Regions from separate parts of the Sporosarcina sp. AD_1 genome, predicted to be linked through region 3. Evidence: riboswitches for the same ligand, from Rfam matches in the RefSeq annotation. Region 3 holds a riboswitch; each other region holds the start of a gene.
The links. Region 3 has a riboswitch for thiamine pyrophosphate ahead of thiT (energy-coupled thiamine transporter ThiT). Riboswitches for the same ligand answer to the same signal wherever they lie in the genome.
Positions count from the first base shown of each region.

Region 1 (8,053 bases), on a different contig from region 3:
CCACATTGTCGATACCGACGGAACGGAGTGCAATCAACATCTCTTCCAAATTAGCAGGGTCCACGAGCAAGTAAAGCGGCTGTTCATAATTCACCAGCCAACCGGACCAGTTTGCGAATGAATTATTGAATGGAATATTGATGGAACCTTCAACATGGCCAGCCGCAAATTCGTCCGCTTTCCGCGTGTCTAACACTTGATGGCCGGCTGCGATGACAGTTTTCACGTCTGCCAGCGAATTCAATTGCTTCACTTCCGGCAGATTTTTAATCAATTCGATGCCCACTTTGTTTACATGCTTCATGACTGCGAAATAGTAAGGTGGCTCGGGCTGGCCGTCCAGCAAGGCAGCAATAAAATCTGCTTCGTTATCGAATTTCATGGCCCAGTTAAATTGTTTTTCATAACCGACTGTTGACGATGGCACCGCGCCCAGCGCTTTACCACATGCACTACCTGCACCATGGGCCGGCCATACTTGCAAATAATCTGGGAGCGCTTTGAATTTTTTTAGGGACTGATACATCGCTTTCGCTCCAGACTCCGACGTTCCTTGAATGCCAGCAGCTTTCTCGAGCAAGTCCGGACGGCCGATATCACCGACAAACACGAAATCGCCTGAGAAAATACCCATCGGCTCATCTGCAACTCCGCCACGGTCCGTGAGCAAGAATGAAATGCTTTCCGGCGTATGGCCTGGTGTATGCATCGTTTTGAAAACGAGATTACCTATTTTGAATTCATCGCCATCCTTCAAAAGCTGATGCGGAACATGCTCGATGTTCTGGTACTTCCAATCTGCATCGCCTTCGTCCGAAATATAAAGCGTCGTTCCGAAACGATCGGCAAGTTCGCGGGATCCTGAAACGAAGTCCGCATGGATGTGTGTTTCCAACGCGCCGACAATTTTCATGTTTTCTTTCTCGGCCAATTCAATATACGGTGCAATGTTCCGCATTGGATCCACGACAACCGCTTCACCTTTGGCTTGGCAGCCGACGAAATAAGATGCATGAGCTAATTTCTCATCATAAAAGTAACGTAGTAACATATGTTCAATCCCCTATCCATTATTTTTTTGTGTACGTTCATTCAAAACTTCCATTGTTGCTTGCACATAGCAAAGACCCTTTTGCACCATCGGGTCCTTCAACCATTTAACAAGCGAGAATAACTTGACGTTCTGTGGGTTGCATTCCATTCGATTTTGCACTTCCTCGAAGAGGGTAAGGCCATCTTTCCCTTTTCGCACCCAAGGCTCCGCATGCTCTTTCACATTGGAAATCAAATACTCGACAGATTGCTTATCCTGAATGACAGCTGTCACAAATTCCATGATGTCTTCGAGCTGTTCCATCAGCTTGACGAGCTTTGGCAATTTTTCTAGCAAAGCGACCATTGCAATGATCGTTTCCATATCTAAATTGTAGGTCGATAACAGCTGATCATATTTTTGAATCGCGGTTTGATCCTCGAAAACTGCTTTGCCAAACTGGACGGCATTCCCGATGGAGTCGATGCTTTTTTCGAATTCCGGCAGCTTATTCAAAAGTGATGTGAGCGATTGCTGGACCTCTGGCCGTTCCAATTCCGTCATCAATTGAAGCAAGTCTCCGCCTTCCTGCGCATGTTCATTCTTCATCTTCGTCCTCCTCCTTCCTCGATGAATCGTTTACATCGTCCCTTTCAGCATGCCGTCCCAGTACATAATTGGCAGTAAATCCTTTTTCATTACATACATGCTTGTCCGTTCCACGGCCTGGTTGAACGGCATGGATTCCACTGGCTGTTTATCATAATTGAATTCTGCCAAAATCAGCTTGTTATAGCCTGTGACAATTGGACAGGAGGAATAGCCGTCATACGTTGCTGGCATAGGTTGCTGGCGCATGAGTGCGATCAAATTCTCGGCAACGACCGGTGCCTGCTTGCGGATGGCCGCGCCTGTTTTTGATGTCGGCAAATTCGCATTGTCTCCTAGGGCAAATACATTGGCAAAGCGAACATGCTGCAGCGTATAAGGATGAACATCGACCCAGCCATTGGCATCCGCCAACGCGCTCGTACGGATGAAGGCAGGCGCCTGCATATATGGTGTTACATGTATCATGTCATAAGGAATCTCTTCCATTTCATGTGTATCGAGATGCTCAAATACCGCGATTTTTTCATCCGCTTTGATTTCAATCAGGTTTCGGCGGAAACGGGCATCGATCTGCTTGCGTTCCACGACCTTCTCCAAAGCGAGACGATATTTTTCCACGTCAAAGATAGCAGGATTGGCTGAGCCAAAAATCACTTTCGTTTTGTCACGCATGCCCGAACGCTGGAAATGATCCTCTGCCAAGTACATGATTTTTTGTGGCGCACCACCGCATTTCACTGGAGAAGCCGGATGCGTGAACAGAGCAGTACCACCCTTGAACGATCGGATCGTTTCCCATGTATAGTCGACATGCTCGAAGGAATAGTTGCTGCACACATTCTTCGTGCCAAGTGCCTCCGACAATCCTTTGATCGCATTCCAGTTAATTTCAATGCCGCTCGCCACAACGAGGTAGTCATACGTTAAGGTAGTCCCCTCTGCCGTCATTAACGCATTGTCCACCGGGCTGAAGGATGCGACAGCATCTTGGATCCATACGGCTCCTTGCGGAATCAAGCTTCCCATTGACCTCTCCGAATCCTCTTTCTTCGCTGCGCCTCCGCCGACCAATGTCCAAAGCGGTTGATAATAATGTTTCTCTGCCGGATCGATGATTGCCACTTCGCCCATCAATGCTTGCGATTGACGCAGTAACCGGGCAGCAACCGAAATCCCTGCGGATCCTCCACCTACGATGACGACTCTGTATGAAGTCTTCATGTGAACGCCTCCTTGTTTCATGGTTGTTACTTTATCTATGTACATTGTAGAGTAGCCGGAAAAATCAAAGTATAGGGGTTTCCCCCTAAAAGGGAATGCAGCACAAAAAGCGTGCAGACAAAGTAATCAACACTTTATCTGCACGCTGAGTGCGTAATATGATAGGGATTTACCTTAATCCTACTGCACATCCTGCAGCTAGAATGAAAAGGAAGAGCGCACTCATGACAACATCATTTTTGCCAACCTGGACGACTCTATAAAACGCCAGACGCTTCTCTCCCGTAAAACCTCTCGCTTCCATCGCAAACGCCGAACGCTCCGCTTTCCGGACGGCGCCCGCCAGCATTGGCAACAGGATGCGTCTCAAATTCCAAAGGCGGACTATAGCATTCTTATCTCGGACAGCTCCACGCAACCGATGAGCCTGTTGAATATAGACGAATTCGTCTTTCATAACAGGTAGGAATTGATAGCCGACTAATATACTATAAGCGATTTTAGGAGACAGCTTTAATTGCTGCATGAGACTTAAAATGAACTTTGTTGGATCCGTTGTGAATGCAAAAAGCAGGGATAAACCGGCAAATGCCAACACCCGGAAGCTAAGCGATAACGCATGGTCCAGCTGTGTTCTCGTGATGTCGTACTGAAACACCGACCAGACGACATCGCCAGTCCGGTCCTCTGCAAAAACAATCGTTGTCCAAAAGTATCCAAATGACATGATTAAAAAGGGAATCATGAACAACAGCCATTTCTTCCAATCGATCGAACTGAAGCAAAGCTGCAACAGGATGACCCCGCCCCAGCAAATCAACGGAGTCCACGGATTAAAGAAAAACGCCAATGTCAGCATGCAAACAGTGATGACAAGGAATTTCACAGAAGGATTCATCTTATGCAAAGCTTGCTTCATATTCTGCCACTCCCTTCGGAGCCATCAAACGGTGGTCTTTCAGCAATTCCGGTTTTCTCCAAACATCTTCTGCATGAAACGCACCTGTCAATCTCCCATCTCTCATTAACAGAATACGGTCCGCAATCGCATAAGCAAACTTCATATCATGAGTGACAATGAGAAACGCCGTGCCTTCCTTGGCTCTTTCGTCAATCAAGCGTGACAGCTCCTGCAACGAAACGGCATCTTGGCCGGAGGTAGGTTCGTCCATTAAAATGACATCCCGCCCGTCGCTAAGCATAGCCGCAATGGCAACACGCCGTTTCTGCCCGTGGCTCACAGCGAACGGGTGGGAACCGGCAACCTGCTCCAGTTGCATCGCCTCCATTATTTCACGTGACCTCTCTCCTCCTCCGTAAGCGATCTCCTCTTCCACTGTTGTAGTAATGAAAAGAAACTCCGGAGATTGTGGAACATATCCTAATGCCTTCGGAGCGACCGTCCCTTTCGCTGGAATCAAACCGGCGAGCGCTTTCAGCATCGTTGACTTCCCGCTCCCATTAGCACCTGCCAGTACAGCTATTTCTCCCTTTTGAAGTGTAAAAGAAGCTTGCTGGAGAAAGGTAGACGTGCACAGTTTCTCTACCCGCAAAGCACATTCCTTTCGAATAGAAGGTGTACGCTTTTTTATTTCGCTTAGTTGCTGCTGTCCTTGCAGCACGATTTCCCGATTAAAAAATCGTTCCCATAAATCCAAGCGATGCTCAATTGCCACAACAGTAAATCCGCGTTCCTGCTGCAATCGGTCAAGCAAACAGACAAAGGACTGGGCAGAGATCGGATCCAAATGAGAGAGTGGTTCATCGAGCAACAGGATTTCAGGTTCCATGATCAAAGCACAAGCGAGCGCAATCTGTTGCTTTTCCCCGCCTGATAATTGCTGGATAACCGCATGACGAAAATCAGTCAGCCCGGTTAATCGCAAAACGTCTTCTATTTTCCCATCCATTTCAGATCGCGGCGTCCGCAAGTTTTCGAGAGTGAACGCCAGCTCCTCTTCGACTGTGCGCATGCAAAATTGGGAGTCAGGGTCTTGGAAGACCGTCGCAATTCGGCGATTTACCTCGCCCGGGACATATTCATGGGCGTCCTTTCCGAATATCAAGACACGGCCTTTCAATTTCCCATCGCAGTTTTCCGGATACAGCCGGTTGATTACATAGAGGATCGTTGATTTACCGCAACCGCTCGGTCCCGTGAGGACAACCCGCTCCCCTGCCTGAATGGAAAACGAAAGGTCTTCGACTAACCACGCCGTTTCATCCGGATACCGAAAAGAGACCGATTGAAACGCAATGACATCATGCACGCGCGTCACCCTTCACAGCCCGTGCAATCGGATAGCCCCGAAGCGACCCAGTCGCCAGCAAACCATCCACGACAAACTTCCCGCCGACACCGGCAATGAGCGCCCCACTCGCAATTCGGATACCGAGCATTAAAAGAATATAACCCGGTTGGAATACTGAAAACCCGCCGAGCAGATAGCCATAAGCGAAACTGAAAATGGAGGAACCAACCCCCGCCAACATAAGAACAGGCAGCGTAAAACGTTTATAGCCAGTTGCCGCAAAAGCAGCTTCCGCCCCTAGCCCTTGAATGAGTCCGGATAAAATTAAACGCGGCCCGACTGCATTCCCAAGGAGCACCTCGATTGCAGCTGCAATGGTTTCCGAAATGACAGCGGCTCCAGGTTTCCGGATAATATACATACAAATGATCGACACGATGAACCAAATACCGAAAATCCATTCATACGCAATCGGCCCGATAAAGCCAGACCAAATATTACCGACATGCAAAAACAATAAATAGACGATACCAAACACGACAGAAAACAAAGCCATCAAAACGACTTCTTTCAGCTTCCACTTCGCAAGCATATTAGCGTCCTCCTTCATGGGAAGGACTGTTGATGCTCATGGACACCGTCATGACAAGATGGCGATGCTGGTCAGATCGCGCATTTGTAAAGGCTTCTTCATAGAACGCGAACACCTCATGAATATCGCCATGGATGCCGCTTGCGTAATGCATCGACTCATTAAAGACACCCTGCTCCTTCGCACGGTCCACTTCGCGATAAATTATATCCATATAAGAAGGATTATTCATCGGATACAAAGCAAACTGGGAGGACACATACTGTTTCGTGTCATCCGTATTCAATAATTCATCGTCAACCTCTAAATAGGCATCTCCCGCACTATCGCCCGGACAGCCTGCAGAAAACGTGCCGGATAGGGCAACGTGCTTTCCACTCTTTGCCGCGAGCAGTGTCAGTGCCTTCGCCACATTGAAAACATGCGCCTGCTTCCCGCGGATCACCGTGGACACATCATCCGTATGCATCCAAACAGCCGACGTATCCGTCTCCTCCAGCGCCCCCTTAATAATCGAAACAAAATCATCTGCCATCGGATACAGCGAAAACCGGAATCCGACAATTGGACTCGTACCACATAGCATGGTCAAAACCCCCTCTGAATTTTTCATAAAAAAAGAGACTACATCCGAGGAGATGTAGCCACTTGTCCATTTGCAAACAAAGGGAAAGTCACTACACTTCCCCACGCAGGCATTATCCTGATCGGGTCATAAGGGATCGGAGCCACGCTCACATCTCAGCCAAAAACGGCACCCCTAGTGCAGAAACGGTATGTAGTTCAATTTTATGATTGCCATCAGTATAGTACATGGGGGAGTGATTGTAAACAGGGCGGATTGTTGAGGTGCTCGTTGTTGAATTAATGGAGAGCGCCTGGAAAATGACAATTTGGGTCGGCTAGTTGTTGATATTTAGAGAGGTGAGACTGGACGCCGGCAGTTGGGCTTGATAGATAGGAAGGGTCTTAGGATTTGTTTTAGTTTACTGGCGTTCATTTTGATTTTCTGGCGTTCAGCCGGGTTATCTGGCGTTCATTTTGATTTTCTGGCGTTCAGCCGGATTATCTGGCGTTCATTTTGATTTTCTGGCGTTCAGACGGAGTTATTGGCGTTCATTTTGATTTATTGGCGTTCAGCTGGAGTTATTGGCGTTCATTTTGATTTTCTGGCGTTCAGCTGGAGTTATTGGCGTTCATTTTGATTTATTGGCGTTCATCTGGAGTTATTGGCGTTCATTTTGATTTATTGGCGTTCAGCCGGAGTTATTGGCGTTCATTTTGATTTTCTGGCGTTCAGACGGAGATATTGGCGTTCATTTTGATTTATTGGCGTTCAGACGGAGTTATTGGCGTTCAGCTGGAATTATTGGCGTTCGTTTTGATTTATTAGCGTTAAGCCGGATTATCTGGCGTCAGCCCGGTACCCCGCCCAATAAAATTAAAAAACACCAGCCATCCTCCCGGCCGGTGCTTCTTAACTTGCATTCTTTTGTAAATCCTCATATATCGCACGCGCTTTTTCTTCTGCATGCTCTTTATCTTTGGCATATACTGTAATTAGTTTGTTTTCAAAGATAAAATTCCATTGTTTTGACATATCTATCACCTGCCTTCATGTAAACCACCTATTATCTATTCCACGTTTGCAGGTGCGTTAAACATTATTCTCTTAATACTATTCTAGAACACTTTTTAAGCCGACGGATTTCCATATAAAATAATCCTGGCGATTCCGACAAAATATTCGGATTCTCGAATAATGTGATTGAGGAGTGTCTTTGCGAACGGGTTATCCTTCGCTGCGGCGCTGTTTACTTCAATTTCTCGGCATAGGTCAATAAACTTTAAGCTCTCGTCCAGGCAGTATTTTATCAGTTCTGTTACTTGCTCTTGGAGTTCCTCAAATGTATACCCCATCCGATTGACCGTTTCCACGTAACTCACGACTTGCTGATGAGTTTCCGTCAACGCTTGTTCCCACTCTTTTAGGGCTTGCACATATTCCGGCTCCAGTCCATCCAGTGCCTCCCGAATAACTTCGGTGTGCTCCGCCTCCTGGTGTTTCCAGAACTCCGCCTCGTCCAGCAAACGCAAAGGCATTTGATTTCCATAATAATATTGCATGCACGATCCCCTTCCTCCACAGTACATGTTACTGTATGAACTGCAGAGGAATGATATGCCAGGAATCACCCGACATATTTTATATACGATTTGTCTTAGCTAGTTTTACTGTCTGTCTTTACAGAAACCTATTCGTATTCCCTTTAGCCGCCAGAAACTAATTTGTACTCTCCTAATTCATTAATGTAGCTCTTACTCGTGTTTGGATATTTATAT
Region 1 covers NZ_JBPVIR010000010.1:45,773-53,825, forward strand. The annotation lists gene ACSW3C_RS17545 (MBL fold metallo-hydrolase) at 1-1,051, opposite strand, end outside; gene ACSW3C_RS17550 (helical membrane plugin domain-containing protein) at 1,064-1,642, opposite strand; gene ACSW3C_RS17555 (NAD(P)/FAD-dependent oxidoreductase) at 1,673-2,866, opposite strand; gene ACSW3C_RS17560 (energy-coupling factor transporter transmembrane component T family protein) at 3,036-3,785, opposite strand; gene ACSW3C_RS17565 (ABC transporter ATP-binding protein) at 3,766-5,136, opposite strand; gene ACSW3C_RS17570 (ECF transporter S component) at 5,129-5,710, opposite strand; gene ACSW3C_RS17575 (YkoF family thiamine/hydroxymethylpyrimidine-binding protein) at 5,712-6,296, opposite strand; TPP riboswitch at 6,378-6,482, opposite strand; gene ACSW3C_RS17580 (hypothetical protein) at 6,655-6,795, shown strand; gene ACSW3C_RS17585 (hypothetical protein) at 6,980-7,270, shown strand; gene ACSW3C_RS17590 (DUF2935 domain-containing protein) at 7,406-7,837, opposite strand.
Region 1: linked by a shared signal. The riboswitch ahead of ACSW3C_RS17575 (YkoF family thiamine/hydroxymethylpyrimidine-binding protein) and the one ahead of thiT (energy-coupled thiamine transporter ThiT) in region 3 are both predicted to bind thiamine pyrophosphate.

Region 2 (8,053 bases), on a different contig from region 3:
TGCTCGGCGGCGTGAATCAGTTCGCCCGCCTCTTCTTTCACGCCATGCAAATCATCCACTACGATTTTAGAGCAGTTAAAAATAAAGGTTTGATCGACTTCCCGCATATGAGGCAAATAGGAGCCCACTCCGTTCACATGGGTTCCGGGCTGTATGGCTTCCCCGCTGAATACCGGTGTCGCTGACCGGGTTGCACAGTTAATAATATCCGCACGTCGAACAGCAGAATCGACGTCTTTCACCACTTCAATTTGAACGTCTTCTCCTACTCTGCCTTCCGTTCGTAGCCGTTCTGCAAATGCCATTGCTTTTGATTCCGTCGGATTGACGAGCAGGATTTCCTTGATGGGACGAACTGCAAGCACTCCTAGAACTTGCTCATACGCCATTCCCCCGGTTCCGATTGCACAGAGGACAGTAGCATTCGTTTTTGCCAAACGTTCTGTGGCCAGCGCGCTCATAGCACCGGTCCGCAACCTCGTTAAATAGGAAGCATTCAAGAGAGCGAGATGCCGGCCATCCGTGGCATTCGTGACTAAAATTACCCCTTGGGTCGTTGGCATGCCATTCGTTTTGGGATTTCCCGGGAAAATGGACACAGTTTTATTTGTCGCGATGCCTTCGGCCAAATCTGCACAAGGCATATAAAGAATGGAAGCATCTTGCCCGGGGAACTCAATGACTGTCCGTGGCGGGTTTTCCACCTTTCCGGCCGCAAGTGAATGGAGCACATCTGCTACATCTCGCACGGCGTCTTTCATGCCGTACATTTCCATTATTTGCGCTTCATTCATTGTAATCATATGATCCCTCTTTCTTTTTCTTAGCTGAACTCTTTATTGCCAATCGTTGTCTTTTCCGCAGGAACTGCTGTTATGTCGTCTAAGTGCTGGTCTCTCCGGTCACGAACCGCCCAAATGGCAAGCAGTGATAGGCCGGCCGTAAAAATGATATATAAAGCAACCGGGACATACGAATTATTGAACTTCAGTAGCAATGCTGTAGCAATCAAAGGCGCTGTCCCCCCTGCTAATGCTGCTCCAATTTGATACCCAAGTGAAATGCCCGTATATCTGACTTCAGCTGAAAAGATTTCCGAAAACATCGTTCCGAGTACAGCCGTAATCGGCGACCAGATGATGCCAAGTCCAACGATTGTCGCAATGAACATCATCAGGTTCGAACCTTGATGCAGCATCCAGAAATACGGAAACGCATAGAGTCCCATCGCAATCGTTCCGTACACATATAGCGGTTTTCTGCCAACCTTATCAGATAGGCGTCCCATAATTGGAATCAAGATCGTTGTAATAATCGTTGCGACCATGACAGCCATAAGCACTTCATTGTTCGAATGCCCTACATGCTGCGTTGCGTAAGAAACGACGAATGTCCCGAAAATATAAAACGGCGCCGTCTCGACAACTTTTGCTCCGATGGCTATTAGAACTTCACGCCAATGGTATTTAAATGTATCGACAACCGGCACCTTTGGAATGGATCCCTTTGCTTTCACTTCCCGGAATGAAGGCGTTTCCTCAATGCCTTTGCGGATCCAAAGACCAAACAAGACGAGCAAGGAACTTAATAGGAACGGCACACGCCATCCCCAGCTCATGAAGGCTTCTTCCGGAAGCAAAGTCATTATAGACAAAGCGAACGTTCCAAGTACCATTCCAATTGTGACGCCCATTTGCGGAACGGAACCAAAGAAACCGCGCTTCTCCTTCGGTGCATATTCAACAGCGAGCAACATGGCGCCTCCCCACTCGCCCCCGATGCCCAGCCCTTGAATAAGCCGCAAGGTGATCAATAGAATCGGTGCCCAAATGCCGATCGCGTAATAGGTAGGCAGCAGCCCCATTCCAAATGTCGCAATCCCCATGAGGCTTAAAGTCAAAACAAGCGTTTTCTTGCGTCCGATTTTATCCCCGATATGACTAAAAATGACTCCCCCAAGCGGACGAATGAAAAACGACAATGCAAATGAGGCATACGCTAGTATTAAACCGATCGACGGATCTTCCGAAACGAAAAACATCGTATTAAAGACAAGAGCCGCCACGGTACCGTAAAGGAAATAATCGAACCATTCGATGGAGCTTCCAACTAAACTTGCAATTAATACCCTTCTCATATCCCTTTTCTCCATACACTTACCCCCTAAGTTACTGTAAATTGAAGTGTCACTTCAATTTTGTTATAATGTTAATCAACAAATAGTAGTCTGTCAATATCGAATTTTTATTTGAAATTAATTTCTGAAAAAAGGATGCGACTTGGATGTCAAAGGAACTGGGTCTAAAGATCAGATCCATCAGGAAACAAAGAGAGCTGACGCTGAAGGAAATCGCGGATGCAACCGGCTTCTCGATCAGTTTCCTATCCCAGCTGGAACGGGGTAAATCGTCAGCTACACTTGAATCGTTAAAGAAAATTGCGATGGTCCTCCATGTCAGTCCCGGCCATTTTTTTGACGAGGAGGCGCCTGAACAGCCCGGCGGATCCTTGATGATTGACCGGATTGCCACGTCTGGCATCCATTATCAAAACTTGGCGCCTGGATTGGATTCGCTGGATTTCATGCCGATGCGTGTGACGCTCGAACCTGGCGAAGATGGCGGGCAGCCGATTATCCACTCTGGACAGGAATTTGTATATGTACTGGATGGCATTCTCTCAGTCGAAGTTGCGGGAAACCAGCATGAGCTGACTAAAGGAGAGTCGTTATTTTACAGTGCTCAGGAATCGCATTACTGGTATAACCGGAGCGATGCGGACGTTGTATTTCTCTGTGTTAGTTCGGATACGGGAAAACCGAGCGCTACATAACTGGTTCCTCTTCCCTGCTTGATAAACTTGGAAACTGTGTTATAGTGATGGTGAAAACTAAAAAGGATAGACCACTAGGGGAGTCTTTGTGAAAGACTGAGACGTGTATGAATACATGGACCCTTTGAACCTGATCTGGATCATACCAGCGGAGGGAAGTGGATTCGCACGTCTTCCTAGGGGATATTCCGCCTGATTTGCGAGCCGCTTTCTTCAACGTTGTGTTGAATGAAGGCGGCTTTTTTGGTTTTCCAACAAGACAAAGGAGTGGTTGGAGATGACATTTTGTGAAGAGGTACGGAAAGAATGTGACGCCATTTGGGAAGCGAGCTTTGAACACCCTTTCGTTCGAAGTCTTGCTGAAGGAACATTGCCGGAAGACGTGTTTCGCTATTACGTATTGCAGGATTCCTATTACTTAACGCATTTCGCGAAAGTGCATGCGCTGGCGGCCGTACAGGCTCAAGACCTTCCGACTGTTAAACGTTTCGCACAGCATGCGGAGGAGACTTGCGGAGCGGAAATCTCATTGCATGAAGGATTTTTCGACCTGCTCGGTGTGACAGAACGAGATTTGGCGGAATTCAAGCCGGCTCCTGCGGCGTATGCGTATACTTCGCATTTATACAGAGCTGCAATGGAAGGGGATCTCGCTGCGACACTTTCTGCTTTGCTTCCTTGTTACTGGCTTTATTATGAAATTGGAGAGCGTTTGAAAGACGCCAAGCCCAATCATCCAATCTATGACAAATGGATTGCTACCTATAGCTCGGAATGGTTTGAAGCGGCCACAACTGAACAAATCACGCGCTTGAATCAACTGACGGAGTCGCTGTCTCCGGCAAGGCGTGAAGAAGTGAAAGCCCATTTTATTAAAAGCAGCCATTATGAATGGCAATTTTGGGAGATGGCTTGGACAAAAGAACAGTGGGCTACTGCAGAAGAAGATGTGATTCTCAGATGAGCCGTGAAGTGAATTTCGTTTATAAACTGCGCGCGGACAATCCACTCATCCATTGTATGACGAACATCGTAGTCGCTAATTTCCAAGCAAATGGTTTGCTTGCACTCGGCGCTTCGCCCATCATGGCGGATGCTTTCGAGGAAGCGGCTGATATTGCCGCCCTCTCCTCTTGTACTTTATTGAACATTGGAACGCTCGATGCGAGTAAGTTGGAGGCCATGATCGAGGCAGGCAAAAGCGCGAATAAACATGGAAAACCAGTCATTGTCGATCCCGTCGGTGCCGGTGCTACGCCGTTTCGCAAACGAGCAGTTGAGAGATTGTTGCAGACTCTTGATGTTATGTTGATTCGAGGAAACGCCGGCGAGATTGCCGCTCTGGCAAATGTCGAATGGACTGCAAAAGGAGTGGATGCCGGATCAGGTTCAGCTGACATTGCCGCCGTTGCACAGAAATTGGCTCAACAGCATCGCTGCCTTGTGGCAGTAACTGGTGAGGTGGATGTTGTGACCGATGGCGAAACAATTATGCGAATTACCGGCGGCCATCCACTTATGACACGAATTACAGGGGCGGGCTGTCTGCTAAGCGCGGTATGTGCTGCATTTTTGGCATCAGCACCTGCCGATGCGAAGAATGCCGTAGCTTCAGCTCTCGCCTTTTATAAAAAGGCAGGCGAATGGGCCGCAGCCAGGGCGGAAGGTCCAGGGGATTTTTCGATCCATTTGTTGAACGCTCTCCATTCATTGGACGGATCTTTGATTGATTCCTCACAAATCCAGCTGGAGGGGGTACGAAGATGATACCTGTTTCATTGACAATTGCCGGTTCCGATAGTGGCGGCGGTGCTGGGATTCAAGCAGATGTAAAGACATTCCAAGAGCTCGGTACATTCGGAACGTCCGTATTGACCGCAGTTACTGCCCAAAATACACTTGGTGTCCATGCAGTTCAGCCAATAGAATGCGACATTGTGACCGCTCAACTTGATGCTGTCCTTTCTGATTTTACGGTAGGTGCCGCAAAAACAGGGATGTTGTTCTCTGCCGAAATAATTAAGGCAGTTGCCGAGACGTTGTGCAGCTATCCTGCCTTTCCACTTGTGATCGACCCTGTGATGATTGCGAAAGGAGGCGCCTCCCTGCTGCAACAATCAGCTATCGACGCACTTAAGGAGTATTTACTTCCAAATGCCGCCGTGCTGACGCCAAATATCCCGGAAGCGGAGACATTGACCGGTATGCCGATTCATACTCTTTCCGATATGGAACGGGCGGCGCATAAACTGCTTGAGATAGGAACGCAAGCGATTGTAGTAAAGGGCGGCCATCGAAAGGATACGGAATTTGCGGAGGATCTTTTTATTAGCAACACGGGTGAACGCTTGTTGCTGCGAACGAAACGAGTTGAAACGAAGGACACTCATGGAACAGGATGCACCTTCGCAGCTGCCATCACAGCAGAATTAGCAAAAGGAAAGCCAGTAAGCGAAGCGGTGACTGTCGCGAAATATTTCATCCAAGCAGCAATTGAAGACGGGCTATCCATCGGAAACGGGCATGGCCCGACGAACCATGCAGCATTCCGTTTGCGTGGAGATGTCGAGTCGAGAGGAGTGGAATTGATTGAAAAACAATGACTATCTACTATATTTCATTATGGGATCCACCAATGCCCGGCAGCCTCTTGACGTGCTAGAAAAAGCGCTGGAAGGGGGTATCACCTGCTTTCAGTTCCGAGAAAAAGGACCGGGAGCTCTGCAAGGGCAGGAAAAGTTAGCTTTTGCCCAGAGCTGCCAGCGGTTATGCAAACAATATGGCGTGCCGTTCTTCGTTAATGACGATGTGGAGTTGGCGATTGCGCTTGAAGCGGATGGAATCCATGTCGGCCAAGAGGATGAGGAAGCTGGCTCTGTCCGCCGGAGAATCGGTGACCAGATGAAGCTTGGCGTTTCCGTCCATACCGTGGAAGAAGCATTGGCAGCTCACACGGCCGGCGCTACGTATGTCGGCATGGGTCCTGTGTACCCAACCTCAACAAAATTAGATGCCAAGCCTGTTGCCGGAACAAGCATGATAGCGGAAGTCGCCCGCTTGATTCCCAAACTTCCCATCGTTGGAATTGGTGGGATTAATGTAATGAATGCTGCTCAAGTTATCCATGCTGGGGCATCCGGCATTTCTGTGATTTCGACTATCGCGTCATCCGATGAACCGAGGCAGACGACAGTCTATTTGAAGGAAGTGTTAGGCCAGGCGTTGCTTGAAAGGAATGTTACTTTATGAACACCCGGAAGCTCGTACTCATGACAGTATTTGTCGGAATTGCGGTCACTGGATCGGTTTTCATTTCCTTCCCCGCCGGAATTGCACGTGCTTATCCTATTCAGCATGCTGTCAATGTCATCGTTGCCGTCCTATTAGGACCTTTGCCAGCTGTCATAATTGCTTTTCTTACCGGACTGATCCGCGTGTTAACCGGAACCGGCTCCCTTCTCGCCTTTCCCGGCGGCATGATCGGCGCCGCGCTGGCCGGTCTACTGTATCAAAAATCAGGGAAAGTCTGGATGGCAGCCATCGGAGAAATGATCGGCACCGGCGTGATCGCTTCCTTACTAGCCGTGCCGTACGCCGCCCTTCTCATGGGAACTTCCGTAACAGCCCTATTTTTCATGCCACCATTCCTCGTATCCAGCATAAGCGGTGCCCTCTTAGGCGTCCTCGTTGCCGCGCGCTTGGAACGAATGCCAATAGGCCGGAAACTACAAAGTTATTGAGGAGTGAAAAACCGGAATCCCGCTGGGGGTTTCCGGTTTTTTGTTGCTGGTGAGAGCGTTTTTATTGGCGGCAGGCGGGTGAATGCCGATATATCTGGATGAACGCCAATAACTCCGGGCGAACGCCAATAATTCGAGATGAACGCCAATAACTCCGGGCGAACGCCAGAATAACGGATTGAACGCCAGATAACCGGAACGAACGCCAGAATAACGGATTGAACGCCAGATAACCACGAACGCCAGAATATCCGGATTCGCGCCAAATCATCGAGATAAACGCCAAATAATACCGTGCACACGCCAAATTACATCAGACCCTCGCCAAATAACCTGACGAGCTGGAATGCTTGTCCTTCACAAAATCCTTAATCGCAGCAAGGCACTATTTCATCAATCTCCATTTTCCTGGTCAGTCTCTTCATCACCGTCCGGCTCCTCAATCTCCATGACCGACACTCGTACCTCGGCTTGTTCTTCATCCAATTCCTGCATGATGAAATCCATGTTCGCTTGCGGGATATACGATTCAACTTTTACGCCGCCTTCCTCCCATAGTCCATGGACGGTAATGGAGCCGCCCATTAATTCATCCGGATGGCCGGTGAGGATGAATTCTTTGAACATGCCGGGTGCGATGCTGGATGCGCCGTTTGCCACGAATCCCGCCCCCTGGATTTCAACGTATTGGTCTGTATTGTTTCCGATCCAAAACTCCCTGCCTTCTCCGTATTGAACAGATAGCAGAGTCTCCTCTTCAGGAATAGCAGCGACATTCTCTTCATGAAGCAGTTCGGTGTCCGAAAAGCTGTGGCTTTGCCAAGCGATCAGTGATGCAGCTGCAGCAAGCAAAATGCAAAAGCTAAACTTTTTCACGTACAAGCCCACCCCTCCATAATAAAGTTCCCAAGACGAAGTAGTTTTCCAATACAGGTTTCATTTTTCTACTACCAGTATAAGGTGAGTGGATGGGAACATTATGTCAGTTAACGGAGCTTGTCCTCTTCTATTTTTGAGTCTTTATTTACAAATGTATCAAGTTACGTCGAATTAGATCTGTCTCTTCCGCTGTTAATTCCCCGGCAAATCATTCTTTTTAAAAAGGCCACTCCCTTCAATAATCTCATCTGCACCTAACAAAGTGGCCTCCCATATGGTCTTCCTGGTACACTTCATAAACGATTGCACCACTTGATAGCCCACCGCATAACCGGCGCCCGCTGACAAACCGGCTGGCGGATAGCCTTCTTTCTTTGCATACTCGTCCCCGAACATGTAGGCGCTCACTACCCCAAAGCCTTTTTCATGGAGCGCTTCACCGATTACCGCCATTGAGTATTCCAGATCCTCTGAATCGATGGAAGTCACCCACGGGCCAAGATGCCTTTCCCCATAGAGGGCAGTCGCAAATGAATCCGCCAATCCTTCGATTACAAGATAATCACCTACTGTAATGTCTCCATGATTCCAGTCAAAATAAG
Region 2 covers NZ_JBPVIR010000005.1:312,140-320,192, forward strand. The annotation lists gene ACSW3C_RS12090 (ornithine cyclodeaminase family protein) at 1-803, opposite strand, end outside; gene ACSW3C_RS12095 (MFS transporter) at 824-2,152, opposite strand; gene ACSW3C_RS12100 (helix-turn-helix domain-containing protein) at 2,284-2,832, shown strand; TPP riboswitch at 2,899-3,006, shown strand; gene tenA (thiaminase II) at 3,110-3,796, shown strand; gene thiM (hydroxyethylthiazole kinase) at 3,724-4,599, shown strand; gene thiD (bifunctional hydroxymethylpyrimidine kinase/phosphomethylpyrimidine kinase) at 4,596-5,435, shown strand; gene thiE (thiamine phosphate synthase) at 5,455-6,081, shown strand; gene thiW (energy coupling factor transporter S component ThiW) at 6,078-6,572, shown strand; gene ACSW3C_RS12130 (hypothetical protein) at 6,566-6,874, opposite strand; gene ACSW3C_RS12135 (hypothetical protein) at 6,966-7,448, opposite strand; gene ACSW3C_RS12140 (DUF2268 domain-containing putative Zn-dependent protease) at 7,644-8,053, opposite strand, start outside.
Region 2: linked by a shared signal. The riboswitch ahead of tenA (thiaminase II) and the one ahead of thiT (energy-coupled thiamine transporter ThiT) in region 3 are both predicted to bind thiamine pyrophosphate.

Region 3 (8,053 bases):
TTCACCATCCACCTTCAGCTTAACCTTAATATCACCGATTAATTGATTGTAAAACTGACCCCATCCGTGGTAGCCGTCCACGCTCAAAGCTGTAATCAGGCTTTCCTCTTCTTGAGACAGCTTCATCTTCACTTCTTCTCTCCATTCACTGAGGATGAATGTGAAGTCTTTCAATTGGTCCGTCTGCAGCAATTGCTCCCATACGTCAGTTTCCGTCTGAGCTAACTTTTGTTGCAGCCCAAGATCAGCCGTAGCAAAACGTGCGCTTAACGACATAGTTTCTGCCTGCAGGACAAGCGCTTTCTTGTCTGTCGTGTCAGCTGCGAGGAAACATCCGATAACAGCTCCCGCTTGTCTCAAATGCAATGTGGTGTCTTTTACCTCTTCAAGCAGTTGCAGAACCCGACCGGCATCTTCTTTTGAAGTCGGTGTCTGGAAAGCCTCAATGCTTTTTTCCAGTACACTTATTTTATTCGATGCTTCGTCCAAATGCGAGCGAAGTTCTTCCGATTCACTGCCCCCCTTGAAAAACACATCTAAATCCCATACTTGAGAATATGCTAATTTAGTCAACGTCATTTCCCCCAAATCATTTAGTTATTTTTTCAACAATTCCGGTTTTATTATACCATGAATATTCGGGAATCGAAATAAACGATTTGTTAAGGAATTTTCATACTTTCACGAGCACTTCTGCTCATTCCTCTGTATACTTAGGGATAGGAGGATTACGTATGGCAAAATCACTTATTATGGCGCTTTCCCTGCTTGCACTCATCCTATTGACTATTATCGGGAACTTCGTCTCCATCAATGGCAGTACAACAACTGAAATTACCAATCGGATCCCCGTTCTTTTTATTCCGGCTAACTATGTCTTCATCATATGGGGCGTCATTTACGGGCTGCTCTTTTACTGGATCTTCAAAGGGACTTCCGATAAACGTCTGAGAGTAAGAAGAACTGTACTTTTCACTTCCGCATGCGCTTCTCAAATCGCTTGGATCTTGTTATGGCATTTCGAACTGTTTAGCTGGGCGCTTCTTGCCAAAAGCATGTTGGTGGCCCTGTTATTGCTCCTCTACTTCACGTACCCGAAACGAGAGAACACAATAACCGGCCGCGTACCGATTGCCGCGTTCCTTGCCTGGGCTTCATTCGGATGGATTACCAATCTTAGCTATTTGCTAATGCTTCATGAATGGAGCGGCTGGGGTTTAAGCGACCCCCTCTGGACGGTTATTTACATGACGGTGGCAACAGCTGGCGCGTTACATTTTATGTACCACCACAGAGATTATGTATGTAATCTGATCTTCATTTGGAGTTTCATCGGAATTGCTGTAAAAAATGGGACGGAGGAATTGTTCGTTTCAGCAGCCGCCATTTTCTTGACGGCCGTGCTGGCAGCAAGCTTCCTGTTTGTCAGAGAGATGAAAAGGGAATAAAAATGCCACTCTTCCTTTGTAGAAGAGCGGCATTTTTTCTATGTGCGTTGTATGAGGCGCGGTGCAGTTGTGAACAATAATACAGCAGCCGTGGCACAGATGATAATGGATGGGATCATGTACCAACCATTATATACAAGTGAATATATCCAGACAGGCTGATCACCGGCGTATTCGGAAAAGAATACGACTCCACCGATCACATGTGCCATATATCGAAGAAGACCTCCCAGGACGGTTCCTACAATGATTGCAGCAGCCATGGAGCCTTTATTTCCGGCCTTCCTGCTTTTATTGAGCCACCCAAATGTGACCCCAGCAAGCCCGACGAAAGTATAAGCACCAAAGTAGTCAAGAAAGGCTTGGACTGGGTGGATGACATACCCTCCTATAGCTGCTTGCAGAATGCCAGTCAATAGACCCGTTAACATTCCTCCAGCTATCCCCCAACGATACGCCATGATGATGACCGGCAGCATGGAAAGAGTCACAGAACCTCCTTGGGGCATCTTAAATAATGTAAGATTGTCGAGCACAAAAGAAAGTGCTCCAAGTATTGCAACTTCCAACAATAATTGTAGACGTTTACGATCCAATCTACTTCTCCTCCTCCTAGTTTTGGAGGGATACGGGAAGACAAAAAAAAGACATCCCGGATAGAACCGAGACATCAAATCATGTCAGTTTCCATCCACATCCCTACGCAAGTATGAACTTACAGGTTCGAAGGGTCAGGACAAAATGTCCACTCTCAGCCAAACGGCCCCCCTTGTGGTCTTGTAATTCAATTGTCGATATCATTGTATATGATAAATGACTTATAAACAAGATGATTAGAAGAAGCGTTTATTATCTAAGTCTTCTGTTAACGGAGGTATTTCAATGGACAATAATAAAATTCTTTCCGCTCTATGCTATTTCAGTATTTTTTTCGCACCACTTCTACTGCCTGTCATCGTCTACTTTATTACAAACGAACGTGAAGTGAAAACACACGCCAAACGTTCATTGATTTCCCATTTGGCACCTGTTGTCGTCCTGATCGCAGGGTTCGTCATTCTGTCTCTTTCTCTCGTCTCCTTTGAGAATCGAATGACCAGCTTAATGACCGGCCAATTCGATTTCTGGAGCCTGGTTCCTTTCCTCTTCATGGCTGTTTACGGCGTCCTGTCACTCGTTATCATCGTTTGGAATGTATACCAAGGGGTAAAGGTGCTGAGATAAGACAGCCCCCTTTGCATACAATAAAAAAAGCATCATCGCTTTGCGAACTCCAATCGTATGATATAGTAGTGGATGGAAAAGTAAGGCGGAAGAAAGGACTTGGAAACGATGATAGTTAAAACAAATGAAGAAATAGAAGCGTTGAAAAAAATAGGGCGCATTGTCGCTGAAATACGGGAAGCCATGAAAGAAGCAGCTGTCCCTGGCATTACTACAAAAGAACTGGACGAACTTGGCGGACGCCTGTTCCAAGAAAAAGGGGCCGTCTCAGCTCCAATCGACCAATACGATTTCCCTGGGTACACATGCATCAGCGTCAACCATGAAGTGGCGCACGGCATTCCAGGCTCCAAAGTGATCCAAGACGGCGACCTCGTCAACATCGACGTATCCGGCTCATACGGCGGCTACTTTGCTGACACCGGCATTTCCTTCGTAGTCGGCACCCCGGATGAAAGAAAACAAAAACTATGCGACGTCGCCAAAACTTCATTCGATCGCGCCATGACAAAAGTCAAAGCCGGCTCCCGTCTAAATCAAATCGGAAAAGCTGTCGAGCGTGAAGCAAAAGAACACGGCCTCACCGTCATTAAAAACTTGACTGGCCACGGAATCGGCACATCCTTGCACGAAGAGCCCCAGCATATTCTGAACTACTATGATGCATGGGACAAAACCTTGATGAAAGAAGGAATGGTCCTCGCCGTAGAACCTTTCATCTCGGAAAAAGCAGAGCATATCGTCGAATTAAGCGACGGCTGGACATTCGCCACACCAGACAAATCACTCGTCGCCCAAATCGAACATACCATCATCGTCACAAAAGATGAACCGATTATTCTAACTCAATTGTAATTGGAAAAGACCGACTTCGTTCGGTCTTTTTTATTTTGTGCATGGAGTTCGATTGTATTCTCGGTTAGTCGTGCGGTTAGGGGAAGCATACGAGCGGTTGGCGAGGATATACGAGAGGTTCGGGTCCACTTACGAGCGGTCTTTTGAATAATCGAGCGGTATGGGAAATATACGAGTGGTTGTACGGCTGAATCGAGAGGTACGGAGAATATACGAGCGGTTAACTCACTTTATCGAGCCGTTCGGAAATTGCCGAGAGGTTAACATAAGCAGGATGGAGGATCGAGTTATGATCGGTATATCCGGTTACTCGTGAGGTGCAGGAAAACATACGAGAGGTTCGGGTCCACTTACGAGCGGTCTTTTGAATAATCGAGCGGTATGGGAAATATACGAGAGGTTGCACGACTGAATCGAGAGGTACGGAGAATATACGAGCGGTTATCTCACTTAATCGAGCGGTTCGGAAATTGCTGAGAGGTTTAACATGAGCAAGATGGAGGATCAAGTAACGATCGGTATCTCCGGTTACTCATGAGGTGCAGGAAAACATACGAGCGGTTGGCGAGGATATACGAGAGGTTCGGGTCCACTTACGAGCGGTCTTTTGAATAATCGAGCGGTATGGGAAATATACGAGTGGTTGTACGACTGAATCGAGAGGTACGGAGAATATACGAGCGGTTAACTCACTTAATCGAGCGGTTCGGAAATATGCAAGCACTGCCCCTGCTTATTCGAGCACTCAACTAAATATACAAGCAATCTGTCAGCTTAAACGAACCCTCCCCCCTTCATTTCAATCAAAAAAGGAGACCATCTCAGGCCTCCTGTTTATTGCTTATTTTCGTTTTTTCTTGCTTTGTGCTTTCCCGGAGTTTGTTTTTTGGCTGGATGGCTGGGCTTTTGTTTTTGCGTTGCCTTCCATCAGCTTGCCTTGATACCAGATTTTCTGGACGGGCTTGAATTCCTTGGTGAGTTTTCGGTAGTCCTTCTCTTCTGGATAGGATAGCAACGTCAGGACTTCGCCGTCTTGTCCGGCTCGGCCTGTGCGGCCCGATCGGTGTAAGTATTGTTCAATCGTATGCGGCACGTCGACGTGGATCACATGTGTTAATCCGTCGATGTCCAACCCTCTGGCCGCCAGGTCCGTGGCGATGAGGATGTGGATGTCTCCTTTTCGGAAGGCCTCCAATGTTTCTTGCCGTTCGAATTTGCGCATATCCGAGTACAATACGGCAATCGGGGCTTCATTGTATTGCAGTTTGATTTCTTTCATGCGGAGCTGGTCGACATTGTTCATGAAGGCCAGGGCATGGATTCCTTCCACATGGGAAAGGCCGCGCAACAAATCCGTTTTGTCACGGGCGTCTGTTTTGATGAAGGAGTGGACGACGTTTCCTGTGAGTGGCATATCCTTAATCGACACTTGCAAACGAATCGGATCGTCCATCAATTTTTTGGCGACTATTTCGATTTCGTCCGTAATGGTCGCAGAGACGACAATGACTTGGCGTTTCGGGCTGGATGCTTCGATCAAGTTTTTCACGATCACGCGATAATCTCTGGAGAGCAATTGGTCCCCTTCATCCAAGACAATGTATTCAATGTCGCTCATCTTCAGTCGTTTCGCTTTAACTAGTTCGACGAGACGGCCAGGTGTTCCGACTACAATCGTTGGCTTCTTTTTCAAACGTTCAATTTGGCGCTGCATGTTGGCGCCGCCAATCAATTGAGTTACCGTCATATCGGTACCTTCCACCCATTCTCGGATGACATTCACAATTTGGATAGCCAATTCCTGTGAAGGCGCCATAATGAGGGCTTGCGTTCTTTGTTTCGAGCCGTCCACTTGCTGTAGAATCGGCAACACATAGGCAAGTGTTTTTCCGGTTCCTGTCGGCGACTCGGCAACAATGTCTTTCCCATCCAACATTTCAGGTATCATCTGATTTTGAATAGGCGTTGCCTCGGCAAACTTCCATTTTCTTTTGATTTCATCGTCCATTCTATCTAAAAAGGACATGTGCATCCCCGCTTTCCAATATTCCTCTTAGTTAATAATGGACTTGATTTGATTACATTTCAACTACTTTCCTTACTGGAGCTCGCTTTTATCTCACTTGGCTTTTTTCTTCCCTGAACCTTTTGTTCATATGCATAGGCGTAACCGATGAGTTCATACTCCGAAAAGGCCGGTCCGCAAAACGTCAGGCAGAACGGTTCCCCTTTTTCTGTGAAGGCAGACGGCACCGTAATTGCGGGATACCCCGCTGCTGCGCTGAAGCTGCATCCATGATCCTGCGGGAGTACGAGCACATCAATATCATTTTCATCCAATGCTTTGTCGAGCGCTGTCTCCTTCGCCAAATGCCGGTTGCGCAAAAGCGCTTCCAAGTATGCTGGCTCGGTTAGCGTTCCACTCGTTCTCTCCACTTTTTCCAGCATCACTTGCCCGAAACGCAGGGTCTCATCCGGGTGGTTCGTATTGTATTCAATAATATCTTTCAATGAACGGATTTTATTCGTGTCAGGCGTTTGGGCCAAATATTGGTTCAGCGCGACCTTGAATTCATAAAGGAGAACATCATAGCCCAGGTCATCCTCCATTGCCCCAAGATCAATATCATCTTTGATAAAGGCGCCGGCCAGTTTCAATTGTTCCAATGCCTGATTGAATAAATCGGTTTGCTCAGATGAAATTTCACGTTCAAATATTTTCCGCGGTATGCCAATGCGGACGCCTTTCAACGCATCTTTGCGCAAAGCAGACAGCCAGTCCATCTCTTGGTAGCGCACGGACTTTCTTGTAATCGGGTCAGCTTTGTCATAGCCGACCAGAATGCCGAATGTGATGGCGGCATCTTCCACAGTCCTTGCCATCGGCCCTGCTGTATCCTGTGTAAATGATAGCGGAATAATGCCGGAGCGGCTGATCATCCCGACGGTCGGCTTGAGTCCCACTAATGCATTTTGTGCAGATGGATTAATGATCGAACCAGATGTCTCCGTACCAATTGCAACTGCCGCCATATTCGCAGCGATTGCAGCTGCGGAACCTGAGCTGGAACCACCCACATCAAATGGACCGTATGGATTCAATACTTGTCCACCTCGGGAACTCCATCCATTCGTCATATGGTCCGACATGAAATTCGCCCATTCCGTCATATTCGTTTTGCCGAGAATGACAGCACCTGCTTCTCGCAGTTTGCATACTAAAAACGCATCCTCCGCCGCGTGAAAATCTTGCATAGCCAAGGATCCGCAGCTTGTGTGCATTCCATCTGCCGTATTCATATTGTCTTTCAATAAAACCGGAATTCCATGCAGCAGAGAACGCGGCCCCTTCTCTCTTCTTTCTTCGTCCAGTGCACATGCTGTCTGCAACGCCTGAGGGTTGACCTCTAATACTGCCTTCAATTCTTTATTTTTTTGAAGTATGGCGTCTAAATAAAGCAAGGTCAATTCCTCGGATGTCAATTGACCCTCATTCATCTTCATTTGCATATCGCGGATTGTCGCTTCTTCAAGCCATTTCTGGCTAAGCTGCTGTAATGTTTCGTTTAACATTCCATCACCCCGAACCCCTCGTTTAATCGTTTACTTTCTTCATATATTGTTTCATTAATTCATATAAGGACAATTCATACAGTTGTTTGCCATTTACTTTGAATATGCCATTATCGACCAATGTATCAATGATTTTATCACGTTTTCTGTCAAATTGAATGTCTTCGATCTTTCTCATCTTACTTTTTCCTCCTAACAAATCTGCCTTTATGTAATTCCTCATTTACTATTCCTGTAAACCTTTTCAACGGTTTGTAGAAAAGATTGAATTCAATTTATTTTCATTCAAAACTCTTCAATTTTAGGTAATTAGTGCGATATATAAAGTATAGACCTAAATATGTATGATTTAGGAAGGAGGACAAGACATGAGGCATTCAGTACGTAATAAATTGGTTGCTTTAGGCGCACTTGTCATTTTAATTCCATTGCTTAGTGTGGGTATTGTAAATTACTTTATTGCCAAACAAGAGCTGGATCAGGTCGGGCAGCTCGGTTTGGAAAATGGGACACACGCCATCGTCGATATGATTGGCATATTGGACAACGATGTGAAGAATGGCCGTCTTACATTGGATGAGGCACAGGAGAAAGCCCGTGAGATGATGATCGGCAAAAGGAGTCCAAATGGAAAACGCTCCATTACCAATCCAGCTAAATATGGCGAGAACTTTTATTTCTATGCGATCACTGAAGATGGCCATTTGGAAGCACACCCAAGCATGGAAGGGGACAATATTTATGACTTTCAGTCTGATGACGGCCGTTATTTTATAAGAGAAGTGATCGAGAAAGCTCAGGAGGGAGGCGGATTTGTAAAATACGATTGGCCGACGCCGACAAACCCTGATATTGTTGCTCCTAAAATTACTTTCAGCCTGGTCGATCCGCACTGGGGCTGGATCATTGCAGCGGGTACCTATGAAATGGATTTTAATGCTGGCGCACAAAAA
Region 3 covers NZ_JBPVIR010000014.1:6,119-14,171, reverse strand. The annotation lists gene ACSW3C_RS19140 (M3 family oligoendopeptidase) at 1-573, opposite strand, end outside; gene ACSW3C_RS19135 (tryptophan-rich sensory protein) at 735-1,448, shown strand; gene thiT (energy-coupled thiamine transporter ThiT) at 1,487-2,044, opposite strand; TPP riboswitch at 2,128-2,228, opposite strand; gene ACSW3C_RS19125 (magnetosome magnetite crystal formation protein family) at 2,331-2,672, shown strand; gene map (type I methionyl aminopeptidase) at 2,781-3,527, shown strand; gene ACSW3C_RS19115 (DEAD/DEAH box helicase) at 4,369-5,553, opposite strand; gene ACSW3C_RS19110 (amidase family protein) at 5,613-7,100, opposite strand; gene ACSW3C_RS19105 (Fur-regulated basic protein FbpA) at 7,123-7,278, opposite strand; gene ACSW3C_RS19100 (methyl-accepting chemotaxis protein) at 7,469-8,053, shown strand, end outside.

Region 4 (8,053 bases), on a different contig from region 3:
GCCTCAACGCCGCCGATGAACGCTGCACGCGCTCCCCATACAGCCGCATCCATCTCATGGGCACGGCGGCTGCCGAATTCCATTACTACTTCGTCTTTGACGACCTGCTTAATACGGCTTGCTTTCGTCGCAATCAACGTCTGGAAATTGACGATATTCAAGATTGCTGTTTCAACGAGCTGCGCTTCCGCGAGTGTCGCTTCAACCCGGACGATCGGTTCGTTTGCAAATACAAGTTCCCCTTCGACCATGGAGTAAACATCACCCGTAAATCGGACATCCTTCAAATAGTCGAGGAAATCCTCCCGGTACCCGACTTCATCACGCAAATAAGCGATATCGCTCTCGCTGAAGCGAAAATCCTTCAAGTAGTCAAGAATACGTTCCAGTCCTGCGAAAATCGCGTATCCATTGCCGAATGGCAAATGCCTGAAGTAAACCTCAAACACCGCTTTCCTTTCATGTATGCCGTCTGCCCAATAGGACTCGGTCATATTGATCTGATAAAGATCGGTATGTAAAGCTAAACTGTCATCTGCATATTGCGAACTCATGCAATTCCCTTCTTCCACAATCACTATTTGGATTTAGTATACACCATTTACCCGAAAATCGAACGGAATTAACATAAATTGTGGCAGATGCGGAATTCAAGGAAAGAGTTCAGCAAGGTGCATCGTCTAAAATGGGTTTTTCTACTATTCTATGGTACAGTAGCAATCGTAAATAAGATTGACCGAAGGAGGGAGACGGATGGCGCCCCATCAACCCCCAGCACTGCAATTTCAAAACGTCCATTACACGGTAGATGAAACCGCTATTTTACATCATATTACCGGCTCCTTTCCAAAGGCGAAAATTACCGCATTGGTCGGTCCGTCGGGAGCCGGCAAAACGACTTTATTGAAGCTTTGCAACGGCCTTCTATCCCCGTCGTCCGGTTCCATTTTTGTCGATGACAAACCGATCGAAGACATTGCTCCTCCCCTCTTGCGGAGACATGTCGGAATGGTGTTGCAAAATTCACCTATGCTTAAAGGCACCGTATATGATAATCTTGCACTCCCGCATCGTTTGAAAGGCAAGGAATTAAACAAGGAGGATGCAGCCGCTCTCCTTGAACAAACAGGACTTCAACGTTCATTTCTAGAGGCTGATGCCCTCAATTTATCTGGCGGCCAGCGGCAAAAGGTGTCAATCGCTAGAACTTTGGCAAACGAGTCGGCCGTTCTATTGCTGGACGAGATTACATCTGCACTGGACCGAACTTCGGTGCATGAAATCGAAGCATTGATTCAGGAGCTCAATAAAACAAAAGGCATCTCCGTCATCTGGATTACCCATAATTTAGAACAAGCCATTCGAGTAAGTGATTACTTATGGGTCATGATGGACGGGCAAGTTGTGGAAAAAGGCGATCCGTCCATATTAGAGTCGCCTGCCAATGAACGAATTGCCAAATTTGTGAGGGGGGAACAGGTATGAGTTATTCAACATTGGCGCTAACGCTCATCTTTGTGCTCATTCCCCTTCTATTATCCAAGTCTCTTGGATTAGGGCTTGAAAAGGATACGATTATCGCGACGGTCCGTTCCATCGTCCAGCTTCTCGCTGTTGGTTTCGTTTTAAAATTTGTCTTTGATTCGGAAAGTTTCCTGTTCATTTTCCTAATGGTCGCTCTGATGATCGCGGCTGCCACGCAAAACGCCCGCAAGAAAGGAACTGGGATCCGCGGCGTGACGTGGAAGCTAATTTTAACTTTTTCTACAATTGAACTGTTGACGCAAGGCATCCTTCTCGGTTTTCAGATTGTCCCGGCAACCGCCCAATACATCATTTCGTTAAGCGGCATGGTCGTAGGCAACTCCATGGTGCTATCCATCCTCTTTCTGAACCGCTTCTCCTCCGAGGTCGAAGCAAACCGAGATATTGGCGAATTGATCCTTTCACTTGGAGGGACACCAAAGCAGGCGATCCACCGGCAGCTCATCACGTCAATCAAAGCTAGTATGATTCCAACAATTGAAAGCCAGAAAACGATCGGACTGGTTCAGCTTCCGGGCATGATGAGCGGACAAATCATTGCAGGGGCAGATCCAATCCAGGCCGTGCAATTCCAGCTTCTTGTCCTTTTCCTTCTATTATCAACAGCAGCGGTAACGAGTGTCCTTCTCGGTTTCCTTTCCTACCCAACGCTGTTCAATGAACGCATGCAACAGATTTCTTGGAAATAAATTCGCCGGACTTCCCACCTGGCATAGAAAACCCCTGTCAGCAAACCTTCTGACAGGGGCTTTGTACTTTATTAATAATGAAGACTTTCCATCCGCTTGCACTTGCGGCAAATCCGATGGGTTTGTTCCTTTTGATAATCGTGCTCGCATTGCAGCTGGATTTCACGCAATTGCTGCTCCAGCTGAAAAAGCCGACTTTTCCCTTTCGTAATCTCCATCAGGAGAGCTTCCGCAGATGTCATCTCCTTCCCTCCCATCGTGTTAGCTATAGATGGTGCCCCCGGCCTCTTGGAATTCTTTCGCTTTTTCTTCAAGACCTTTTTTGATGGCCAGTTTTTCTTCCAACGTATTTTCATCTGCAAATTTTCGAATATCATGGGAAATACGCATGCTGCAGAATTTCGGTCCGCACATGGAACAGAAATGGGCAATCTTTGCACCTTCCGCCGGCAAGGTTTCATCATGGTATTCCATAGCACGCTCGGGATCGAGACTTAAATTGAATTGATCACGCCAGCGGAACTCAAATCGAGCTTTGGACAACGCATCATCACGCTTTTGGGCGTTTGGATGGCCTTTTGCCAAGTCAGCGGCATGGGCAGCAATTTTATATGCAATGACCCCTTCGCGGACGTCGTCTTTATTTGGCAATCCAAGATGCTCCTTCGGTGTTACGTAGCATAGCATCGCTGTTCCGAACCAACCGATCATGGCAGCTCCAATCGCCGACGTAATATGGTCATACGCAGGAGCAATGTCGGTCGTCAATGGTCCTAATGTATAGAAAGGGGCCTCCTGGCAGATTTCCATTTGCTTGTCGACGTTTTCTTTAATTAAATGCATCGGGACATGTCCCGGCCCTTCAATGATGACTTGCACATCATGTTTCCACGCTATCTTCGTCAATTCACCCAATGTCGTAAGTTCCGCAAATTGCGCTTCGTCGTTAGCATCTGCGATGGATCCCGGACGCAAGCCATCCCCAAGAGAAAATGACACATCGTACGCCTTCATGATTTCACAAATCTCTTCAAAATGTGTATACAGGAAGCTTTCCTGATGATGCAGCAGGCACCACTGGGCCATGATGGATCCACCACGGGAAACAATCCCCGTCACACGGTTTACAGTCAGTGGGATATAGCGCAAGAGGACCCCCGCATGGATGGTAAAATAATCAACCCCTTGTTCCGCCTGTTCAATGAGTGTATCGCGGAACACATCCCATGATAAATCTTCCACTTTCCCATTCACTTTTTCCAACGCCTGATAGATCGGAACAGTTCCGACCGGCACAGGGGAATTGCGAATGATCCATTCACGTGTCGTGTGGATATTCTTGCCCGTCGACAGATCCATAATCGTATCCGCCCCCCAGCGCGTCGCCCACGTCATCTTTTCCACTTCCTCCCCGATGGACGAGGAGACGGCCGAGTTGCCGATGTTGGCATTGATCTTCACATGGAAATTGCGTCCGATAATCATCGGTTCCGCTTCCGAATGATTGATATTTGACGGGATGACCGCTCTGCCGCGCGCCACTTCACTTCGGACAAACTCCGGATCCATGCCCTCCCGGATTGCGATGAATTCCATTTCAGGTGTGATGATTCCTTGCCGTGCGTAATGCATCTGCGTCACAATTTTCCCGGGCTTTGCGCGAAGCGGCTTGCGCTTCAATAAAGGAAACATCTCGTCACTTTTTTCCTTGCCAGCCTGGTAGCCATTATCTTCTGGCTTCACTTCCCGCCCTTCATACTCCTCCACGTCACCGCGCTCCAAAATCCATTGTTTCCGAATTTCCGGAAGTCCTTTGCGAATATCCACCTCATAGCCAGTCTCCGTATACTTTCCGCTCGTATCATATACACGGAATGGCTCATTCGGAAATTCACCCTCTTCTGTAATGGTGGGAGATAATTCAATCTCCCGCATTGGAACTTGAATGTCCTTTCTACCGCCTTCCACATACACCTTTTTGCTAGAAGGAAAGCAGGAATGGATGTGAATCGGTGTTTCTTCTTTCATGTTACTCATCTTGTCATCGTCCCCTCATCATTATTTGCGGGTGAACCAATGACTCTATCCAAAAGGGAGTGCTGCTTAGACGCAAAAAGACCAGATCTGTCATAAAACAGACCTGGTCTCCAAAACATACGCATATGCATGCCACTTATCGTTATAGAAACTTCCCCACGCTGGTATGAGCCAGATCAGGTCCAAAGAGTTAGGAGAGCAATCCATATCTCCCTCTCAGTCCGGTTATGCCGGACACCCCTAGTTTGCATCTATTAAATTGGTCGTACACTCATAGTCTAACCGAGTATCAGGAAATGTCAACCTAATCCGACGTTAGTAGTTTACTCAAATAAAAAACTTTATCCAAAAAGCTTTAATCCGACCGCGCCTCCTATAATCAATATCAAGAACAGCATCCGCTTCCAGCCTGCGGGTTCATTGAAAAACAAGATTCCGACCGTCACAGCGCCAGCTGCTCCAAGCCCTGTCCAGACTGCATATGCGGTCCCCATCGGAATCTCACGCATCGCAAGGGAAAGGAAGAAAAAGCCGGCTGAAAATACCGCAGCCAACAGGATAAGGCGAGGGAACGTTTTCTTATGGAGGTATAAATTAATGCAATAAACGCCAAAAATTTCACCGAAGCTTGCAATGACTAAGTAGAGCCATGCCATTACCCCTCTCCCCCTTCTGATTCTTGCGGTTTCTCATCCGTTGTCGTCATCTTGATGCCGATGACACCTATCATAATCATTACAATGAATAGTACTTTCATGAAAGAGAAATCGGCATGAAATAGTACAAAATCTAGTAAGACAATCGCTGCCGCTCCGGAGCCTGTAAACACGGCATATACCGTTCCGCTCGGCAATTTCTCGCAAGCTTTTATTATGAAATAGAAACTGAACAGAATGGCAACAACTGTGCCCGTCCATTCCAGCAGTGAATCTGAATACCGGAGGCCGACCACCCAGAATATCTCAACAATTGCTGCGAAAACAACATATAACCATGCCACTGGAATTACCTCCTGTCCTCCCGGCCCATTCACCAGTCAATGAACTGCTATGTAGAGCCTGCTAATCAATCAATAGTATAGCAAAAATACCAGCTTGCAAATGCGACTCTTTCATGCTATCGTTAGATAAACTATTTTTAAACAATTCCATATTTTTATTCTTATCAAGAGAGACGGAGGGATTTGGCCCGAAGAAGTCTCAGCAACCAGCCCGATTTTGGTATGGTGCTAATTCCAAGTGGCGTTCGCGTCATGAAGATGAGAAGATTGATTTCAACATTCGATTGTTGAGGGCCCTCTTCTTGTAGGGTCCTTTTTTATTTTTTCTGACAAGGGAGATGCAACGATGAAAAAACGATGTTTAGATACGAAATTTGTCCAGCTGGGAAATCAAAGTGATCCGAGAACGGGTGCCGTCAACCCACCTATCTATCTGTCCACCGCTTATAAGCATGACGGGCTCGGTCAATCAACAGGTTATGACTATACCCGTACAAAAAATCCGACACGCACCATTTTGGAGGAAGGCATTGCAGAATTGGAAGGTGGAGATCAAGGCTATGCTTGCAGTTCTGGCATGGCAGCAATTCAACTCGTCCTCTCCTTGTTCCGTTCAGGCGATGAATTAATTGCACCGGAAGATCTGTATGGCGGCACCTACCGACTGTTCGACCAATATGAAGATCTTTATGGCATCCGGACACTTTACTCTTCCTTTGAAACCGTGGAAGAAGTTGAACAATTAATTACCGACAAGACCAAAGCGCTTTTTCTTGAGACACCAACAAATCCGCTCATGCAACAAATTGATGTTGCCTCTTTTGCAGATTTAGCAAAGAGACATGGACTCTATCTCATCGTCGACAATACATTCCTAACACCTTATTATCAAAGGCCAATTGAAGATGGAGCAGACATCGTCATCCACAGTGCAACGAAATATATCGGCGGACATAATGATGTACTTGCAGGCCTCGTTGTTGCCAAGGGAGAATCATTATGCGAACAGCTCGAAAAAAATCATAATGCCATCGGTGCGACATTGTCCCCGTTTGATTCTTGGCTTGTTGTCCGTGGGTTAAAGACGCTTCACGTACGGATGCGCGCACATGATTCGAATGCTAAGGAGATTGTCGCCTATTTAGAAAAAGAGCAGCTGATTGATAGCGTCTTGTACGCAGGGCAAGGCGGTATGGTTTCCTTCCGTCTTCAAAAGAGCGAATGGATCGGCCCCTTCCTAGAAAATCTAAAGCTGATTACGTTTGCTGAAAGTCTTGGCGGAGTCGAAAGTTTCATTACATATCCGACGACACAAACTCATATGGATATCCCGCTCGAGGAGCGCCTTCGCCGTGGGATTGACGACCGACTTCTGCGGTTTTCAGTTGGCCTGGAGGATGCAGAAGATTTAATTGAAGATGTTCAGCAAGCGTTGAAAGCCGCCAGCAGAACGACCGAGCAAGTGTCCTCCTTGTCGTAAAGATCTGCCGGAGTTACATGAAAATACTTATTAATAATAGAAATCACGCGAAGAAAGAGGGATGGAAATGACGATAAAAACAAGTACGGAAATACATGAGGCTCTACAGCTCCTGAAATCGAAAGAGTGGATTGATCTTACCCATACGTTCGGCCCGGATTCTCCACACTTTTTCATGTTCGACGACGCCAAATTTGAGACGCTTTTTAACCATGATGATGGTTTTCTAGCTCAACAATTCACGTTTCCAGGGCAATATGGGACGCATATCGATGCACCTATTCACTTTGTCCGCGATACCCGCTATCTAGAAGAACTGCAGTTAAAAGAGTTAGTTCTGCCACTTGTCGTCATCGATAAATCAAAAGAAGCAGCGGAAGATAACGACTTTACACTGGGTGTTCAACATATCCTTGATTTTGAGGAGATTCATGGACCGATCGAAGAAGGAACGTTTGTGGCGCTTCGCACAGATTGGAGTAAACGATGGCCGGATGCAGAAGCCTTCAATAACAAGGACAGCGAGGGCAACAACCGGATCCCAGGTTGGGGACTTGACGCCCTACAATTCCTCTTCGAGCAGCGTCGTGTGAAAGCAGTCGGCCATGAAACGTATGATACTGACTCCGCCGTAGATTTCCGTGCGAAAGGAAAATTAGAAGGCGAGTATTATGTACTCGATCAAGATACGTACCAGATTGAATTGATGACGAACTTGGACAAGTGCCCTGCCAAAGGAGCTGTCATCTTCAATATTGTTCCGAAACCAGAAAAGGCATCCGGCTTCCCGGTTCGGTCTTTTGCAATACTGCCTTAACCAAGTGAATAATAGTTAGAAATTCCGGCAAAGGGAACAGCTTCCCTTTGCTTTTTTTGTTCCTTTCTATCAATCTCTCTCCTTTCGTATCAGTCTTAGACAAAAGAAAAATTGAATATTTTGTAGAATATCTCCTCAATAAACCCTTCTACTTTTATCATAACTTGTCGAATCCGGTGCCATCCTGTCTAATAAACTGATTTTTCTTAATTTTATATTGACACTCTCTTCTTTAGTCATTAGTATCATAGATAATTGTCAGGACAATCTCCTATACGGGCGGCTCTGGCCGTATAAGGAAGTGTCATCACATTGAAATGGAGTGACCCTATGAGCAATCAACCTGTACTGGATGTCAGTAATCTGAAGACATATTTTTATTTGGAAAAGGATGTTGTTGCAAAAGCGGTGGATGATATTTCTTTTTCCGTCTATCCCGGTGAAACAGTCGCAATCGTCGGGGAGTCTGGCAGTGGAAAGAGCAT
Region 4 covers NZ_JBPVIR010000006.1:331,502-339,554, reverse strand. The annotation lists gene ACSW3C_RS14085 (nicotinate phosphoribosyltransferase) at 1-554, opposite strand, end outside; partial or broken gene ACSW3C_RS14080 (ABC transporter ATP-binding protein) at 862-1,485, shown strand; gene ACSW3C_RS14075 (ABC transporter permease) at 1,482-2,234, shown strand; gene ACSW3C_RS14070 (hypothetical protein) at 2,306-2,476, opposite strand; gene thiC (phosphomethylpyrimidine synthase ThiC) at 2,496-4,271, opposite strand; TPP riboswitch at 4,408-4,523, opposite strand; gene ACSW3C_RS14060 (DMT family transporter) at 4,613-4,927, opposite strand; gene ACSW3C_RS14055 (DMT family transporter) at 4,927-5,271, opposite strand; SAM riboswitch class I at 5,430-5,536, shown strand; gene ACSW3C_RS14050 (methionine biosynthesis PLP-dependent protein) at 5,618-6,751, shown strand; gene ACSW3C_RS14045 (cyclase family protein) at 6,819-7,568, shown strand; gene ACSW3C_RS14040 (ABC transporter ATP-binding protein) at 7,899-8,053, shown strand, end outside.
Region 4: linked by a shared signal. The riboswitch ahead of thiC (phosphomethylpyrimidine synthase ThiC) and the one ahead of thiT (energy-coupled thiamine transporter ThiT) in region 3 are both predicted to bind thiamine pyrophosphate.